Regions from separate parts of the Pseudomonas sp. CP4 genome, predicted to be linked through region 1. Evidence: predicted binding sites of a transcription regulator. Region 1 holds the regulator's gene; each other region holds the start of a gene.
What was found. Region 1 encodes sigma-54, which starts transcription at its own class of promoters, with help from an activator protein. Its sites were predicted from a motif close to ANTGGCATNNANNTTGCTNT; they were not measured.

Region 1 (5,609 bases):
GACCGTGTTCCCGCAGCAGGAATATGCGCAGACTGCGCAACCCGTTAGAATCGAGGGCGCTGGTGGCGTATCGACTGGCGTCGGAATGAAAGCGTACCTGAAGGACAGCAGGATACACCTGCAATCGAACGTAAGAGGACAGTATGAGGCTCGTTAAAACCCTCCCTATTTTGCTCAGTCTGGGCGCAGCACTGGGAAGCGCGAGCGCCTGGTCCCTGCCGAACGATCAGCAGCAGCCTATCCGCATTCAGGCCGACGACGCCCAACTGGACGACAAGAATGGCATCGCCACCTATAAAGGTGACGTGATCATTACCCAGGGTTCGATGATCGTTAAAGGCAACACCGTGACCATGACGCGCGCGCCCAATGGCGACATCGACGTGGTGACCTCGGTGGGCAACCTGGCTTACTTCGAGCAGCTGCAGACCCAGGGCGACGCCAACCCGGTCAAGGGCTACGGCGTGACGATTCAATACCACGCCCAGCAGAACCGGGTGGTGCTGATCGACAAGGCCAAGGTTATCGACAAGGATAACAACGTCACCCAGGGCGAAAAAATCGTCTACGACACCGTGAAGAAACTGGCCAGCGCCGGTCGCGCCACGGGCAGCAAGGTCACCGAATCGCGTCCGCGCATCGACATGGTGATCCAGCCGAAGAAGAAAACCGAAGAGAAATCCCAGTAATGGCAACTCTGAAAGCTCAGCACCTGGCCAAGGCCTATAAAAGCCGCCAGGTCGTGCGTGACGTCAGCCTGTCGATCGACAGCGGGCAGATCGTCGGCTTGCTCGGCCCGAACGGCGCCGGCAAGACGACGTGCTTCTACATGATCGTCGGCCTGGTGCAGGCCGATCAGGGCCGTGTGCTGATCGATGACCTGGACGTCAGCCACCAGCCGATGCACGGCCGCGCCAAGGCGGGTATCGGCTATCTGCCGCAAGAAGCGTCGATCTTCCGCAAACTGTCGGTTGCCGATAACATCATGGCGATCCTCGAGACGCGTCCGGAACTGGACAAGGCCGGTCGTCGCAAGGAGCTGGAAAGCCTGCTGCAGGAATTCCACATCAGCCACATCCGCGACAACCTCGGCATGAGCCTGTCCGGTGGTGAGCGTCGCCGGGTGGAAATCGCTCGTGCGTTGGCGACTGCGCCGAAATTCATCCTGCTCGACGAACCGTTCGCCGGTGTCGACCCGATCTCGGTGGGCGACATCAAGCAGATCATTCACCACCTCAAGGCCAAGGGCATCGGTGTGCTGATCACCGACCACAACGTCCGCGAGACACTGGATATCTGCGAAACCGCTTACATCGTCAACGACGGTCAATTGATCGCTGAAGGCGATGCCGAGACCATCCTGGCCAACGATCTGGTCAAGGAAGTGTATCTGGGTCACGAGTTCCGCCTGTAAGCGCGACAGCGCTGTATCGATTCAAGGCGCATTTATCCGCTTTAATTGTTACAGCGCTCTAGGCAAACACTTCAGTTTCAGGCATATAATTTGCTTAAGTTTGGCGCTTCGGCGCCCTGTAGTGGATGGCGCAAAGCGCCGGCGAATAAGGTGTTAAGCCCCTGCCATGAAACCATCGCTAGTCTTGAGAATGGGCCAGCAGCTGACGATGACACCGCAGCTGCAACAGGCCATCCGCCTGCTCCAATTGTCGACCCTGGACCTGCAACAGGAGATCCAGGAGGCTCTGGAATCCAATCCGATGCTTGAGCGCCAGGAAGAAGGCGACGACTTCGACAACGCCGATCCTCTGGCCGACAACGCCGAACAGAAGCCCGCCGAGATTCAGGAACCCTCCTATCAGGAAACCGCCCCGACGGTGGATAACCTCGAGGATGGCGAATGGAACGAGCGCATCCCCAACGAATTGCCGGTGGATACCGCCTGGGAAGACGTCTACCAGACCAGCGCCAGCAGCCTGCCCAGCAGCGATGACGACGAATGGGATTTCACCACCCGCACGTCCGCCGGGGAGAGTCTGCAGAGCCATCTGCTCTGGCAACTGAACCTGGCACCGATGTCCGACACCGATCGCCTGATCGCCGTGACCCTGATCGACTGCATCAACAATCAGGGCTACCTGGACGAAACGCTCGAAGAAATTCTTGAAGCGTTCGATCCTGAACTGGACATCGAGCTCGACGAGATCGAAGCCGTCCTGCATCGCATCCAGCAATTCGAGCCCGCCGGGATCGGCGCCCGCAACCTCAGCGAATGCCTGCTCCTGCAATTGCGTCAGTTGCCCGCGAAGACGCCGTGGCTGAGCGAGGCCAAACGGCTGGTCGCCGATTACATCGACCTGCTCGGCAGTCGCGATTACAGCCAGTTGATGCGCCGGATGAAGCTCAAGGAAGACGAGCTGCGCCAGGTCATCGAACTGGTGCAGAGTCTCAATCCGCGTCCCGGCTCGCAGATCGAATCGACCGAAGCCGAATACGTCATTCCCGATGTGATCGTGCGCAAGGACAACGAGCGCTGGCTGGTCGAGCTGAATCAGGAATCGGTGCCACGTCTGCGCGTCAATGCCCAGTACGCCGGGTTTGTTAAGCGTGCCGACACCAGCGCCGACAACACCTTCATGCGTAACCAGTTGCAGGAGGCCCGCTGGTTCATCAAGAGCCTGCAGAGCCGCAACGAAACGCTGATGAAAGTGGCCACGCAGATCGTCGAACATCAGCGCGGCTTCCTCGAATACGGCGACGAAGCGATGAAGCCGCTGGTATTGCATGACATCGCCGAAGCGGTCGGCATGCACGAATCAACGATTTCCCGGGTAACCACGCAAAAATTCATGCATACCCCGCGCGGTATTTATGAGCTGAAATACTTTTTCTCCAGCCACGTCAGCACCTCCGAAGGCGGCGAATGCTCGTCCACAGCGATCCGCGCGATCATCAAGAAACTGGTCGCCGCGGAAAATCAGAAAAAGCCGTTGAGTGACAGCAAGATCGCTGGTTTACTGGAGGCACAAGGCATTCAGGTGGCTCGCCGCACCGTCGCCAAGTACCGCGAATCCCTCGGAATCGCGCCTTCGAGCGAACGCAAGCGGTTGATGTAAGCCACGTTACAGCGTTCCAGTGGCAGGCTTTTCGGCCTGCCGCTTTATGCACTGGCAACGAAGGAGAAGCTGTATGCAAGTCAACATCAGTGGACACCAACTGGAAGTGACCCAACCTCTGCGTTCCTACATCGAGGAAAAACTCCAACGACTGGAGCGACATTTCGACAAGATCACCAACGTGCAGGTCACGATGTGCGTCGAAAAGCTGAAGCAGAAGATCGAAGCCACCTTGCATATCCCCGGCAGCGAAGTGGTCGCCAACGCAGAAGATACTGACATGTACGCTGCGATCGACTCACTCACCGACAAGCTGGATCGCCAACTCAAAAAGCATAAGGAAAAGACCCAGAGCCTCCTCCAGGGCGCAACCGGTCGTTAACACCCCTATCCCATGATCCGACTTGAAACCATCCTGACCCCCGGCCGTTCCCAAGTGAACGCGCCGGGCGGCAGCAAGAAAAAAGCCCTCGAACAGATTGCCAACCTGATCCACCGCGAAGTGCCGGATCTGGCGATGCAGGATGTCTTCGAGGCGCTGATCGCCCGTGAAAAACTCGGTTCCACCGGTTTCGGCAACGGCATCGCCATTCCCCATTGCCGCCTCAAGGGCTGCACGGCGCCAGTCAGCGCCCTGCTGCACCTGGAAGCCCCGATCGATTTCGACGCCATCGACGGCGCCCCGGTCGACCTGCTCTTCGTGCTGCTGGTCCCGGAGGCCGCGACTGATGCGCATCTGGAGTTGCTGCGCCAGATCGCCAGCATGCTCGACCGCAAGGAAGTGCGCGAAAAACTGCGCAGCGCCGCGAGCAACGAAGCCTTGTACCAGGTTGTACTGGACGAGCAGAACGGGCACTAATCATGCGCTTGATCATCGTCAGTGGCCGTTCGGGCTCGGGCAAAAGTACCGCCCTGAATGTCCTTGAGGACAACGGCTACTACTGCATCGACAACCTGCCGGCTGGTTTGCTGCCGGAACTGGCCGAGCGGGCGCTGATCCACACGGAGCTGGCGCAGCCGCTGGTCGCCGTGTCGATCGATGCACGCAACTTGCCCAGCCATCTGTCACGCTTTCCTGAATTGCTCGAAGACGTCCGTGCCAAACATATCAAGTGCGATGTGCTGTATCTGGACGCCGACGAAGAAACCCTGCTCAAGCGTTTTTCCGAGACCCGTCGTCGTCACCCGTTGAGTAACGCCAATCGCTCACTGGCTGAAGCGATTCACGATGAAAGCGCCCTGCTCGGCCCGATCGCCGATCTGGCCGACCTGAAAATCAACACCACCCATCTCAATCTGTACCAGCTGCGCGACACCCTGAAGTTGCGCCTGTTGAATCAGCCTGAGCCCGGCACGGCGTTCCTGGTTGAATCGTTCGGCTTCAAGCGCGGCATGCCGGTCGATGCCGATCTGGTCTTCGATGTGCGTTGCCTGCCCAATCCGTACTGGAAACCGGAGCTGCGCGCGCAGTCGGGCCTCGATGCACCGGTGGCAGAATATTTGGCCCAGCAGCCCGATGTCGAAGAAATGTATCAGGACATCTACGCTTATCTGAACAAATGGCTGCCACGTTTCGCCGCGAGCAACCGCGCCTACGTCACCGTTGCCATTGGCTGCACCGGCGGGCATCACCGCTCCGTCTACCTGACCGAACGCCTGGGTCAGGCTCTGCAGAAAACCTTGAAGAACGTCCAGGTTCGCCACCGCGACCTCACCTAAAGGATCCACACCGCGATGCCTGCTCGTGAAATCGAAATCATCAATAAGCTGGGCCTGCATGCCCGGGCATCGGCCAAGTTCGTCGGCGTGGCCGGTCAGTATCCAGACTGCACGATCAGAGTGGGACGCACACCTGAAACGACTGTCGACGGCAAGAGCATCATGGCAATGATGATGCTCGCGGCGGGCAAGGGCACCAAAATTTATTTGAGTACTGAAGGGCATCAAGAGCAGGAAGCCATGGATGCGCTGGTAGCGTTGATCAACAACTACTTCGACGAAGGTGGCTGATAGCCAAAGTCAAAAGATCGCAGCCTGCGGAGCTCCTACAGGAAACGCATTCCAAGGTGGGAGCTGCCGCAGGCTGCGACCTTTTGATCTTCTTTCAACCCAACGCCGTATCCATCACCATCATCAGACAAAACCCGATCAACAAGCCAAGACTCGCCAGTTTGTCATGTCCGTGACGGCGCGACTCCGGGATCACTTCGTGGGTCACTACCAGCAACATCGCCCCGGCCGCCAGTGCCAGTCCCAGCGGCAACAGTACCTGAGCCAGACTCACTAGCCACGCACACAACAGCGCAAACACCGGCTCAACCAACCCCGACGCCGCGCCGATCAGAAACGCCCTGACCCGTGACATTCCTGCCCCGGCCAGCACCAAAGCAATCACCAGTCCTTCCGGCACATCCTGCAGAGCGATGCCCATCGCCAGGCTGTCGGCATCCGGCATGCCGCCGCCGGCAGATACGCCGACCGCCATACCTTCCGGAATGTTGTGCGCAATGATGGCGAACACGAACAGCCAGATTCGCG
Region 2 (5,609 bases), 680 kb from region 1:
CCGCTCGGCATGTGCAGTGAAGGCAACCGGCAACAACAATGCGGCCAGCATGAGGCTTTTCAGATTCAACGTAGCCACCTAGAAAGGGAACAGCGGGCTGAGGAAGAAGCGGTCGAACCAGCCTGGCTGACTCGTGTCGGCAAACGCGCCGGTACCCGAATAGGTGATACGCGCATCGGCGACACGGGTCGACGACACGGTGTTGTCGGTCGCGATGTCATCGGCGCGGACCATGCCGGCGATGCGCACCAGCTCGTCACCGGTATTGAGCGTCAGCCACTTCTCGCCACGCACGGCAATGATGCCGTTGGGCAGCACGTCGGCCACGGTCACGGTGATCGAGCCGGTCAGGCTGTTGCTCTGCCCCGACTTGGCGTCGCCCTTGGTCGAACGGTCGGCGCTGTAGCCGGCGTTCAGGCTCAGGTCGTTGCTACCGATCGGGTTGTTGGTGGTCAGGCTGGAGCCGAACAGCGAAGTCAGCCCGATCTTGTTGTCGCTGTTCTTGTCCATCTGCGAGTTGGCATTCTTGCTCGCCTGGGTGCGCTCGTTCAGGGTGATGGTGATGATGTCACCGACCCGGAACGCCTTGCGGTCGCTGTACAGGTTCTGCTCGAAGCCGGCCTGATAGATCGAGCCGTTGTTGGCGGCCGCCGGCAACGGCGTGCGCGGCAACACCGGAGCGTAGTAAGGGTCGTTGGGCCTGGGCGTCGGGGCGACGCAGCCCGCGAGCGAGACGACCCCACTCAATGCCAGAACAGATACAAAGCGCTTCATGACCCTACCTCACGGTGTTGCTGGCGACCTCAGGCCGCCCCAAAGACTGGATTACAGATTCTGCGTTACGAACGAGAGCATCTGGTCGGCGGTGGAGATCACCTTGGAGTTCATCTCGTAGGCGCGTTGAGTGGTGATCATGTTGACCATCTCTTCAACGGTGCTGACGTTGGACGTTTCCAGGGTGTTCTGCAGCGTGGTACCGAAACCGTTCAGGCCCGGGGTGCCGATCTGAGGCGCGCCGGAAGCCGCGGTTTCCAGGAACAGGTTGTTGCCCACGGCTTGCAGGCCGGCCGGGTTGATGAAGTCGGCGGTCTGCAGGTTGCCGATCACTTGCGAGGCCGGGTTGCCGGCGATGGTGATCGACACGGTACCGTCGCGGCCGACAGTGAAGGTCTGCGCATCGTTCGGGATGATGATCGCCGGTTCCAGAGCGAAACCGCTGGCATTGACGATCTGGCCATTGGAGTCGAGGTGAAAAGTACCGTCACGGGTGTAGGACGTGGTGCCGTCCGGCTGCAGGATCTGGAAGAAACCGCGACCGTCGATGGCCATGTCCAGCGGCTGCTCGGTGGTTTGCAGGCTGCCGGCGGTGAAGTTTTTCTGCGTGCCGACGATGCGCACACCGGTACCCACTTGCAGACCCGACGGCAGTTCGCTGTCCTGGGTCGACTGGGCGCCTGGCTGACGCTTGATCTGATAGAGCAGGTCCTGGAACTCTGCACGGTCACGTTTGAAACCCGTGGTCGAAACGTTCGCCAGGTTGTTGGAAATGGTGGTCAGGTTGGTGTCCTGGGCGGACAGGCCGGTTTTGGCAACCCATAGAGCCGGAAGCATTCGATTCTCCTCGTGCGCCTGTTTTACGGCGCGACGTTCTGATAATTAGCTGATCTGCAAGACCCGAGCCATGGCCTGGTCGTCGTCTTTGGCGGTGTTCATCATCTTGACGTGCAACTCGAACTGCTTGGCCAGGGCCAGCACCGAAGTCATTTCTTCCACGGCATTGACGTTGCTCGACTCGAGGAAACCCGAGACCAGTTTGACGTTGGCGTCGGCTTGCGCCGGCTGGCCGTCCTTGGTGTAAATCGAACCGTCGAGACCTTTGTTCATGTTCTTGATGTCCGGGTTGACCAGCTTGATCCGGTCGACTTCGGCCATCACGCGCGGACCTTCGCCCATTGCGCGAATACTGATGGTGCCGTCTTCGCCAACTTCGACCTGCTGCTCGGGCGGCACGGCGATCGGGCCGCCGTTGCCGATTACCGGCATGCCGTTGCCGGCGCGCAGTACGCCGAGGGCGTCGATGTTCAGGCTGCCGGTGCGCACGTAGCTTTCGCCACCGTTGGGGTTCTGCACGGCGATGAAACCGTTGCCGGACACTGCGACGTCGAGGTCGCGGCCAGTCTGCACCAGCGAGCCCGGGGTGAAGTCGGTGGCGGGCCGTTCGCTCATGGCAAACGCACGCGCCGGAAAGCTGTCACCGAATACCGGCATCGAACGCGCCTGCTCGAGGTCGCGCTGGAAGCCGTTGGTGGAAATGTTCGCCAGGTTGTTGGCATGCGCCCGCTGCGCCAGTGCGTTCTGGCTGGCGCCGGTCATTGCCACATAAAGGTACTTGTCCACAGTGTTTCCTCTGCATGCCGGACGTTTGCCGCCCACCGCTGTACTGCTCAGCCATAAGCAATTTGCAGACCAACTTTTTATTGGCGGGCAAAGGCCCGGTAAACAAGGGACTTGAGGGGATCGGAGGGGAATTTGAAATGTATCGAAGACGAAAAACCGGCGGTGTCATGCCGGTTGGTGGCAATCCTCAGTTCAGCGGGGGGATGGCGATCCTGTGGCGAGGGGATTTATCCCCGTTCGGCTGCGCAGCAGTCGCCAAGCCTGCAAATGAGGTCGCTGGGAAGGAAAAGCGGGGCGGCTTCGCCGCCCATCGGGGATAAATCCCCTCGCCACAAAGGCTCTATTTAGCTTTCGGAGGTTTTGCCCACCTCATACTCACGCAGCTTGTTGGCAATGGTGGTGTGCGAAACCCCCAGCCGCTTGCCCAGTTGCCGACTGCTCGGGTGCTCGGAATACAAGCGCTCCAGCACCGCTTTCTCGAAACGCCCGACAATCTCATCCAGATTTCCATCCAGGGAAAAATCGCCAAGCGGCTGACGCACGCCATAATCCGGCAGGCGGATATGTTCAGCCTTGACCTTACCGCCGTCGCACAACGAAACCGCCTGGAACAGCACGTTCTCCAATTGCCGGACATTGCCCGGCCAGTGGTAATGGCTGAGGCGATCCATCGCCGCCGGGGCCAGTTTCGGCAGCGGACAGCCGATCTGCCGACTGGCCTGATCGAGGAAGTGTTCAACCAGCGGCGTCAGACCGTCGAGGCATTCGCGCAACGGCGGAATGTGCAGCGACAGCACGTTCAAGCGGTGATAGAGATCCTGACGAAACTCGCCCCGCGCGCACAGTTCGGACAAGTCCACCTGGGTGGCGCAGATCACCCGCACGTCGAGATACACCTCTTCATCACTGCCGACGCGACGGAAGCAGCCGTCCTGAAGAAAGCGCAGCAATTTGACTTGCAAGCGCGGACTCATCTCGCCGACGCCATCGAGAAACAGCGTGCCGCCAGCGGTCAACTCCAGCAGGCCGAGCTTGCCTTCGGCCCGTGCGCCTTCGAAGGCGCCGGGGCCGTAGCCGAACAGTTCGGTCTCGGCCATCGACTCCGGCAACCCGGCGCAGTTGAGCGCCATCAACGGTGACTGTCCGCGCGGACTGGCAAGGTGACAGGCGCGCGCGAGCAGTTCCTTGCCGGTGCCGGTTTCGCCTTCTATTAATAGCGGCGCATCCAGCGGTGCCATGCGTCGCGCTTCGCGGACCACAGCGGCCATGACTTTCGAGCTTTGGAAAATACTGTCGAAGCCGCGCAGCTCTTGCTTGCGCACATTGTAGATACGCTCGCCGACGCGGTCGGCGCGGTGCAGAGTCAATACGGCGCCGGCCATGGCCTCGCTGTCATCGTGCTCCGATTGCAGCGGCGCGATGTCGGCAAGAAAGATGTCGCCCTTGACCTTGACCCGCATGCCGTTGATTCGCGATTTGTTGGCGCGCACCAGTTCCGGCAAATCGAAATCCTCAGCGTAGCGCGACAATGGAATCCCCGGCACCTCATCGACACGCACGCCGAGCAATTGCGCTGCAGCGCGGTTGGCCGCAACGATCGAGCCGCCCATGTCGATCGACAGCACCGGAAATTCCAGCGCGCCGAGCAGCGCATTCAATTCCATATGCCGGCGCTCGCTGGGCATCAGCCCGACGCGCTTGACACCGAACACCCCGCCGATTGCCTCGAATTTCGGCCGCAATGCCTGGAACTGGATGTTGATCAGGTTCGGGCAGTGCAGGTAGATCGCGTTGCCATGCTCACCGCCAACCTCACCGCGGGCAACGTTGATCCCGTATGCCACCAGCAGATTGAGAATATCGCGCAGGATGCCGATGCGGTTCTGGCAGTGGACTTTGATGCGCATAGAAAAAGGCCCGACAAGACTGGAAAATTGACACATCCCCTGTGGGAGCGAGCTTGCTCGCGAAGACGGCGGCACATCCTACATTGATGTGTCAGGTCCACCGCTTTCGCAAGCAAGCTCGCTCCCACAGGGGAATCGCGTTGCGCGCCAAATTGTTTTCTGTCGAGGCACGCAGATAGTTGTCAAGATTATGTGACAGCCCCGCCCCATTTCAAACCCGCCAATCACCGCAAACGCGCATTACCCGACCAAGCGTAACGATAACTTTACGAAATCAGTTGAATTTTCCTACGCACTCACGGCTCAACATGCTGCGCGCCTTCGCACTCTGGGGTATTCCTTTAGCCATCGCTGGACATAACAAAAACGAATTTCCTAGCAGGAGAGCAGCATGAAGCAGACGCAATACGTGGCTCGCGAGCCCGATGCGCAAGGTTTTATCGACTACCCCGCCGAAGAACATGCGGTGTGGAACACGCTGATCACTCGCCAGTTGAAGGTGATTGAAGGTCGCGCGTGCCAGGAGTACCTGGACGGTATCGAAAAACTCGGCCTGCCCCACGACCGTATCCCGCAACTGGCCGAGATCAATAAAGTCCTCGGCGAGACCACCGGCTGGCAAGTTGCCCGGGTGCCAGCGCTAATCCCCTTCCAGACCTTTTTCGAATTGCTTGCCAGCAAGCAATTCCCCGTCGCCACCTTCATTCGTACCCGCGAAGAGCTCGACTATCTGCAAGAGCCGGACATCTTCCACGAGATCTTCGGCCACTGCCCGCTGCTGACCAACCCGTACTTCGCCGAATTCACCCACACCTACGGCAAGCTCGGCCTGCAAGCGACCAAGGAAGAGCGTGTGTACCTGGCGCGGCTGTACTGGATGACCATCGAATTCGGTCTGGTCGACACCCCGCAGGGCAAGCGCATCTACGGCGGCGGGATTCTGTCCTCGCCCAAAGAAACCGTTTACTGCCTGTCGGACGAGCCTGAACATCAGCGCTTCGATCCGCTGGAAGCCATGCGCACGCCGTATCGCATCGACATCCTGCAACCGCTGTATTTCGTCCTGCCCAATCTCAAGCGCCTGTTCGACGTGGCCCATGAAGACATCATGGCCATGGTTCGTCAGGGCATGCAGTTGGGCTTGCACGCGCCGAAATTTCCGCCGAAACCCAAAGCCGCCTGAACCGCGACTTTTGCTGACAATTGCGTCTGTCCGTCGCCGCCACTTTGCTTTAGCGTGACGGCATTGACGGCACACGCGCTTTAATAAAAAACACACTCGTTTTCAGGAATACACCATGTCGA
Region 3 (5,609 bases), 970 kb from region 1:
ATCACCGGCAACTGGTGCTGCGCTTTCGCGAGCAGGCTTGCTCCCACATTGGTTTGCGCTGGTAAAAAATAAGCTGAGGTTCGACCTGTCATCTTCGGCAACGTAGAATGCGCGCCTTTCCCGGGCTATCGTCCCCACGATGGCGCCCGCGCATTTATCGGAGCACTTGACCATGACCGTCACCAAGACCAGTGAGTACCTGGAAACCCTCTACGAAGGCTACGGCCAGCGCTTTCGCATGGAAAAACTGCTGCACGAAGTGCGCACCGAACACCAGCATCTGGTGATCTTCCAGAACCCGCGCATGGGCCGGGTCATGGCGTTGGACGGCGTGATCCAGACCACCGAAGCCGACGAATTCATCTACCACGAGATGCTCACCCACGTGCCGATCCTTGCCCACGGCACTGCCAAGCGCGTGCTGATCATCGGCGGTGGTGACGGCGGCATGCTGCGCGAAGTGACCAAGCACGCCGGCGTCGAGCACATCACCATGGTTGAAATCGACGGCACTGTGGTCGACATGTGCAAGGAATTCCTGCCGAACCATTCCGCCGGTGCCTACGACGATCCGCGCCTGAACCTGGTGATCGACGACGGCATGCGTTTCGTCGCCACCACCACTGAAAAATTCGACGTGATCATCTCCGACTCCACCGACCCGATCGGCCCGGGTGAAGTGCTGTTCTCGGAGAACTTCTACCAGGCTTGCCACCGTTGCCTGAACGACGGCGGCATTCTCGTTACCCAGAACGGCACGCCGTTCATGCAGATCGACGAAGTCAAAACCACCGCCGGTCGTCTGCGCAGCCTGTTCCCGGACTGGCACTTCTACCAGGCCGCTGTGCCGACCTACATCGGCGGTTCGATGACCTTCGCTTGGGGCTCGACCAACCCGGCCTACCGCAAGCTCAGTCGTGAAACCCTGCAACAGCGCTTCATCGGCAGCGGCATCGTCACCCGTTACTACAATCCGGAAATCCACATCGGCGCGTTTGCCTTGCCGCAATACGTGCTGCAAGCGGTCAACAAGCCGAGCAACGACTGATCACCCTGACGTCGCTCTGCAAGAAAGCTTTTGTGGCGAGGGGATTTACCGGTTGGGATGCGCAGCATCCCTGAACCGGCCTGCGCGGTGTCTCCATTAAACCGCAATGGATGGTATTACGACTGCTGCGCAGCCGGACGGGGATAAATCCCCTCGCCACAGAGTCCGCCCTATCGATCGGATGGTTATTTTCACCGTTGTCGGCTGTAATCCTTTTGAACCAACTATCGCGGAAAAAAGTCGAGATAGAGGTAAGCCCATCTACGGGTTGATCGAGGAGGCACTGATGCAAAAGTGGAAAGTCACTTTCGTGGATGATCACGGCGTAATTATTGATGAAGTCTTCGAACGTGAGGAATGCCCGTCCGATGATGAAGCCGCTCGGCTGATCAAGGAGCGGCTTCTTCCGGTTGCCGCCAAGCTGGATCTCAACGACCTGCAAGGGCGCACCACCGATGCCGAGGTGAAAAACCTCAAGACCCAGAACGGCATCGAAATCCGCAGCATCACACCTGTCTGAACACTTCCTGTCATCTCGTAAACCAGGCCTTGGCAGCGGCGCTCTCTTGGGGCTACTCTGCAAGCGAGATCAGCGAATGGATCGCTAAGGTCTGGTCTTGTCAGCTACATGCTTGTTTCCCGCTCGCAACCACGTTGCCGTAGTACTTAGGCCAAAAGGCCCGGGGCGGGAATACGGAAAGTCTATCCATCAATCGAGGGGGACGATTCATGAGCACAGCCTATCAAGAAGACATCAGCAGCAACGTTCTGCGCCGCATGAAAGAAGGCGGTTTCGATTTTTCCCGGTTCCATCCCATCGAGTTCTACGCGATTTTCCCGGACGAGGAGCGGGCGCGCAGGGCAGCAGGCAAATTTCGCGGTGAATCCATCAATGCCCAGGTCAGTGCGCGCGACGACGGCGCCTGGTCGCTGGAATTGAGCAAAGTGATGTACGCAACCTATGACGACATCGGCGATTTCGAGCAAGGCTTTTCTGCCGTGGTCGAACCGCTGGGCGGCATTATCGAGGGTTGGGGCGTGAAGCAGGAGGTGCGCAATCGTTACCGCCTGAATTGATATTGAGCATTTTGTATCGGGCAACGGCTGACCTTCGGGTCGGCCGTTGTCGTTTCTGGCTTCTGCACATCGCAGTGGCAAAACCCTGAAACAAGAATCCCGGGCAAAAAAAAGCCACCGGAGAGGGTGGCTAAAAGGGAAGACGGGTACGCGATAAAGTCCTGTCGGGACGGGGCTGCCAAGGCAGTTCAGATCAGTTGAGCTGGCTACTTCGCGGCGGCGTGCCGGGGAAGTTCTGCAGCGAATGCGCGGATTATCCGCAGTCGCGGCCGGGCAGTGAAATCAACTCTGACTATGCTGGTGATAGGCGATGCAGTGCGTCGCAATGAAGCGGGGGCAATCGGGCCGGGGCATTTGCCGCACAGGAATGGTGCGCGGTCTGTGGCATAGATCTACAACCGATTGAATTAAAAGCGTTTATGCCGATGGCACGGGCCTTGCGAAGGCCTGTATGTCCGGAGTGACAAGGAGTACGGCATGATCCGCACCTATTTTGACGAGATGTACGATGCCGGCGGCCTGGTCCGCCCGCATTACCGGGAATTTGCCCGCTGGCTGGCCGAGACGCCCGACGAGCTGCTCGCGCAGCGCCGCCGCGAGGCCGATCTGCTGTTCCACCGTGCCGGGATCACCTTTACGCTCTATGGCGACGAGCAGGGCACCGAGCGCCTGATTCCGTTCGATACCATTCCCCGCAGCATCCCCGCCAGTGAATGGCGGATTGTCGAGCGCGGCTGTATTCAGCGGGTCAAGGCGTTGAACATGTTTCTCGCCGACCTCTATCACGAGCAGCGCATCATCAAGGCCGGGATCATTCCCGCCGAACAGGTGCTGGCCAACGAGCAATACCAGTTGGCGATGCAGGGCCTGGATCTGCACCGCGACATCTACTCGCACATCTCCGGCGTCGATCTGGTGCGCGACGGCGATGGCACTTATTACGTCCTCGAGGACAACCTGCGCACACCCAGCGGCGTCAGCTACATGCTCGAAGACCGCAAAATGATGATGCGCCTGTTTCCCGAACTGTTCTCCGCCCAGCGCATCGCCCCGATCGATCACTACCCCAATCTGCTGCTCGACACTCTCAAGAGCTCAAGCCCGATCGACAATCCCAGCGTGGTGGTGCTGACGCCGGGACGCTTCAACAGCGCGTTCTTCGAACATGCCTTTCTGGCGCGGGAAATGGGCGTGGAACTGGTCGAAGGTGCGGATCTGTTCGTGCGCGACGACAAGGTATTCATGCGCACCACCGATGGCCCGAAAGCGGTGGACGTGATCTATCGCCGCCTCGACGATGCCTTCCTCGATCCGCTGGCATTCAACCCGGACTCGATGCTCGGCGTGCCGGGGCTGCTGTCGTCCTATCGTTCCGGCAACGTGGTACTGGCCAACGCCATCGGCACCGGCGTGGCGGACGATAAATCGGTGTATCCGTTTGTCACCGACATGATCCGTTTCTACCTCGACGAAGAGCCGATTCTGAAAAACGTGCCGACCTGGCAATGCCGCAACCCGTCCGAGCTGTCCCACGTGCTGGCCAATCTTCCGGAACTGGTGGTCAAGGAAACCCAGGGCTCCGGCGGTTACGGCATGCTGGTCGGGCCGGCCTCGACGACGGCGGAAATCGATGCGTTCCGTGAGCGCATCAAAGCCAAACCCCATGCTTACATCGCGCAGCCGACGCTGTCGCTGTCGACCTGTCCGACCTTTGTCGAGAACGGCATTGCACCGCGCCATATCGATTTGCGTCCGTTCGTGTTGTCCGGGCGCGAAACCCGGGTGGTGCCTGGCGGTTTGACCCGGGTCGCGTTGCGTGAAGGCTCCCTGGTGGTGAATTCCTCCCAGGGCGGCGGCACCAAGGACACCTGGGTAGTCGAGGATTGAAGGAAGCTTGCCATGTTAAGTAGAACTGCCTCGGATCTGTACTGGATGTCGCGTTACCTGGAGCGTGCGGAGAATCTCGCGCGCATGCTCGACATCAGTTATTCGCTGTCGCTGATGCCGCAGGACGGGCGCGGCGACGGGCTGCACGAACTCGCCATGCCGTTGCTCATTACCGGCACCCTTGATGATTACCTTGAACGCCACGGTGATCTGCACGCCGAGCGTCTGCTGCATTTCTTTGCGCTGGACGCGGCCAACCCGGCGAGCATTTACAGCTGCCTCGGCTCGGCGCGAGCCAGTGCCCATGCCGTGCGCGGGCGGATCACCGCCGACATGTGGGAAAACATCAACGCCACCTGGCTGGAAATTCGCGGCATCGCCGAACAGGGTCTGAGCCGCTACGGCATGAGCCGTTTCTGCGAATGGATCAAGGAGCGCTCGCACCTGTTCCGTGGCGCGTCCTACGGCACGATCATGCGCAACGACGCGTTTCGTTTTATCCGTCTGGGCACGTTCATCGAACGCGCGGACAACACGCTGCGCCTGCTTGATGCCCGCTACGAAATGGCCGGCGATCAGGCCGAAGCGGTGAGCGATGGCACCGCGCATGCCTATTACCAGTGGAGTGCGCTGCTGCGCGCCTTGTCTTCGTTCGAGGCCTACACGGAAATCTATCGCGACGCGCCCGGCGCCCGGCATGTGGCCGAACTGCTGCTGTTGCGCGCCGATGTGCCGCGTTCGCTGCGTGCCTGTACCGAAGAGATCGACCAGATCCTCGCGCAACTGCCCGGCGCCAACGGCCGACCGGCACAACGCCTGGCGGCGGAAATGGACGCGCGCCTGCGCTACACCGGCATCAACGAAATCCTCGAAGAAGGCCTGCACGCCTGGCTGACCGAATTCATCCCGCTGGTGCGCCAGTTGGGCAACGCCATTCACAGTTCCTACCTGGAGGCTGCATGAGACTTTCCATAAGCCACGAGACCACCTATCACTATGAAGATCAGGTGCGCGCGAGCATCCAGTACCTGCGCCTGACGCCCCACGACAGCGAGCGCCAGCATGTGCTCAGTTGGCAACTCGACCTACCGCGTCCTGTGCGTGCGCAGCTCGATCCGTTCGGCAACATCCTGCATGTGCTGACCATGGACGAGCCGCACGAAGCGATCATCATTGGCGCCCGTGGTCAGGTCGATATCGATGAACTGCGCGAAGCTGAACATGAAAGTCAGTCGGCGCTGCCGTTCCTGCGCTTCACGCGCCTGACCGAAGCCGATGAGGCCTTGCGCGAGTTTGCCGGGAAGAACTGCAAGCAACGGCGTGATCGCACCGCGCTGATCGACTTGATGCACGGTCTGAATCAGCACATGACCTACACGCCCGGCTCGACCGAGGTAGACACCAGCGCCGCCGAAGCTTTCGCCGGTCGCGCCGGCGTCTGTCAGGACCATACGCATGCTTTTCTTGCCTGCGCGCGCAGCCTTGGCGTGCCGTCGCGTTACGTGTCGGGTTATCTGTACAGCGAAGATTGCGAGCATCTGGCCAGTCATGCCTGGGCAGAAGCGTGGCTGGACGACGCGTGGTACAGCTTCGACGT

Region 2: the regulator sigma-54 is predicted to act here: its motif matches at 2,452-2,471, upstream of ACMYUN_RS07140 (flagellar basal body rod protein FlgF).
Region 3: the regulator sigma-54 is predicted to act here: its motif matches at 2,550-2,569, upstream of ACMYUN_RS05730 (circularly permuted type 2 ATP-grasp protein).

Annotation. Positions count from the first base shown of each region.
Region 1 covers NZ_CP180489.1:2,292,431-2,298,039, forward strand. The annotation lists gene lptC (LPS export ABC transporter periplasmic protein LptC) at 1-157, shown strand, start outside; gene lptA (lipopolysaccharide transport periplasmic protein LptA) at 144-689, shown strand; gene lptB (LPS export ABC transporter ATP-binding protein) at 689-1,414, shown strand; gene ACMYUN_RS10320 (RNA polymerase factor sigma-54) at 1,581-3,071, shown strand; gene hpf (ribosome hibernation-promoting factor, HPF/YfiA family) at 3,145-3,453, shown strand; gene ptsN (PTS IIA-like nitrogen regulatory protein PtsN) at 3,466-3,930, shown strand; gene rapZ (RNase adapter RapZ) at 3,933-4,790, shown strand; gene ACMYUN_RS10340 (HPr family phosphocarrier protein) at 4,806-5,081, shown strand; gene ACMYUN_RS10345 (ZIP family metal transporter) at 5,176-5,609, opposite strand, start outside.
Region 2 covers NZ_CP180489.1:1,609,573-1,615,181, forward strand. The annotation lists gene ACMYUN_RS07125 (flagellar basal body P-ring protein FlgI) at 1-51, opposite strand, end outside; gene flgH (flagellar basal body L-ring protein FlgH) at 79-774, opposite strand; gene flgG (flagellar basal-body rod protein FlgG) at 826-1,611, opposite strand; gene ACMYUN_RS07140 (flagellar basal body rod protein FlgF) at 1,657-2,397, opposite strand; gene ACMYUN_RS07145 (sigma-54-dependent transcriptional regulator) at 2,742-4,304, opposite strand; gene phhA (phenylalanine 4-monooxygenase) at 4,696-5,487, shown strand; gene ACMYUN_RS07155 (4a-hydroxytetrahydrobiopterin dehydratase) at 5,603-5,609, shown strand, end outside.
Region 3 covers NZ_CP180489.1:1,324,760-1,330,368, reverse strand. The annotation lists gene speE (polyamine aminopropyltransferase) at 173-1,048, shown strand; gene ACMYUN_RS05740 (hypothetical protein) at 1,335-1,568, shown strand; gene ACMYUN_RS05735 (ribonuclease E inhibitor RraB) at 1,778-2,125, shown strand; gene ACMYUN_RS05730 (circularly permuted type 2 ATP-grasp protein) at 2,603-4,012, shown strand; gene ACMYUN_RS05725 (alpha-E domain-containing protein) at 4,025-4,975, shown strand; gene ACMYUN_RS05720 (transglutaminase family protein) at 4,972-5,609, shown strand, end outside.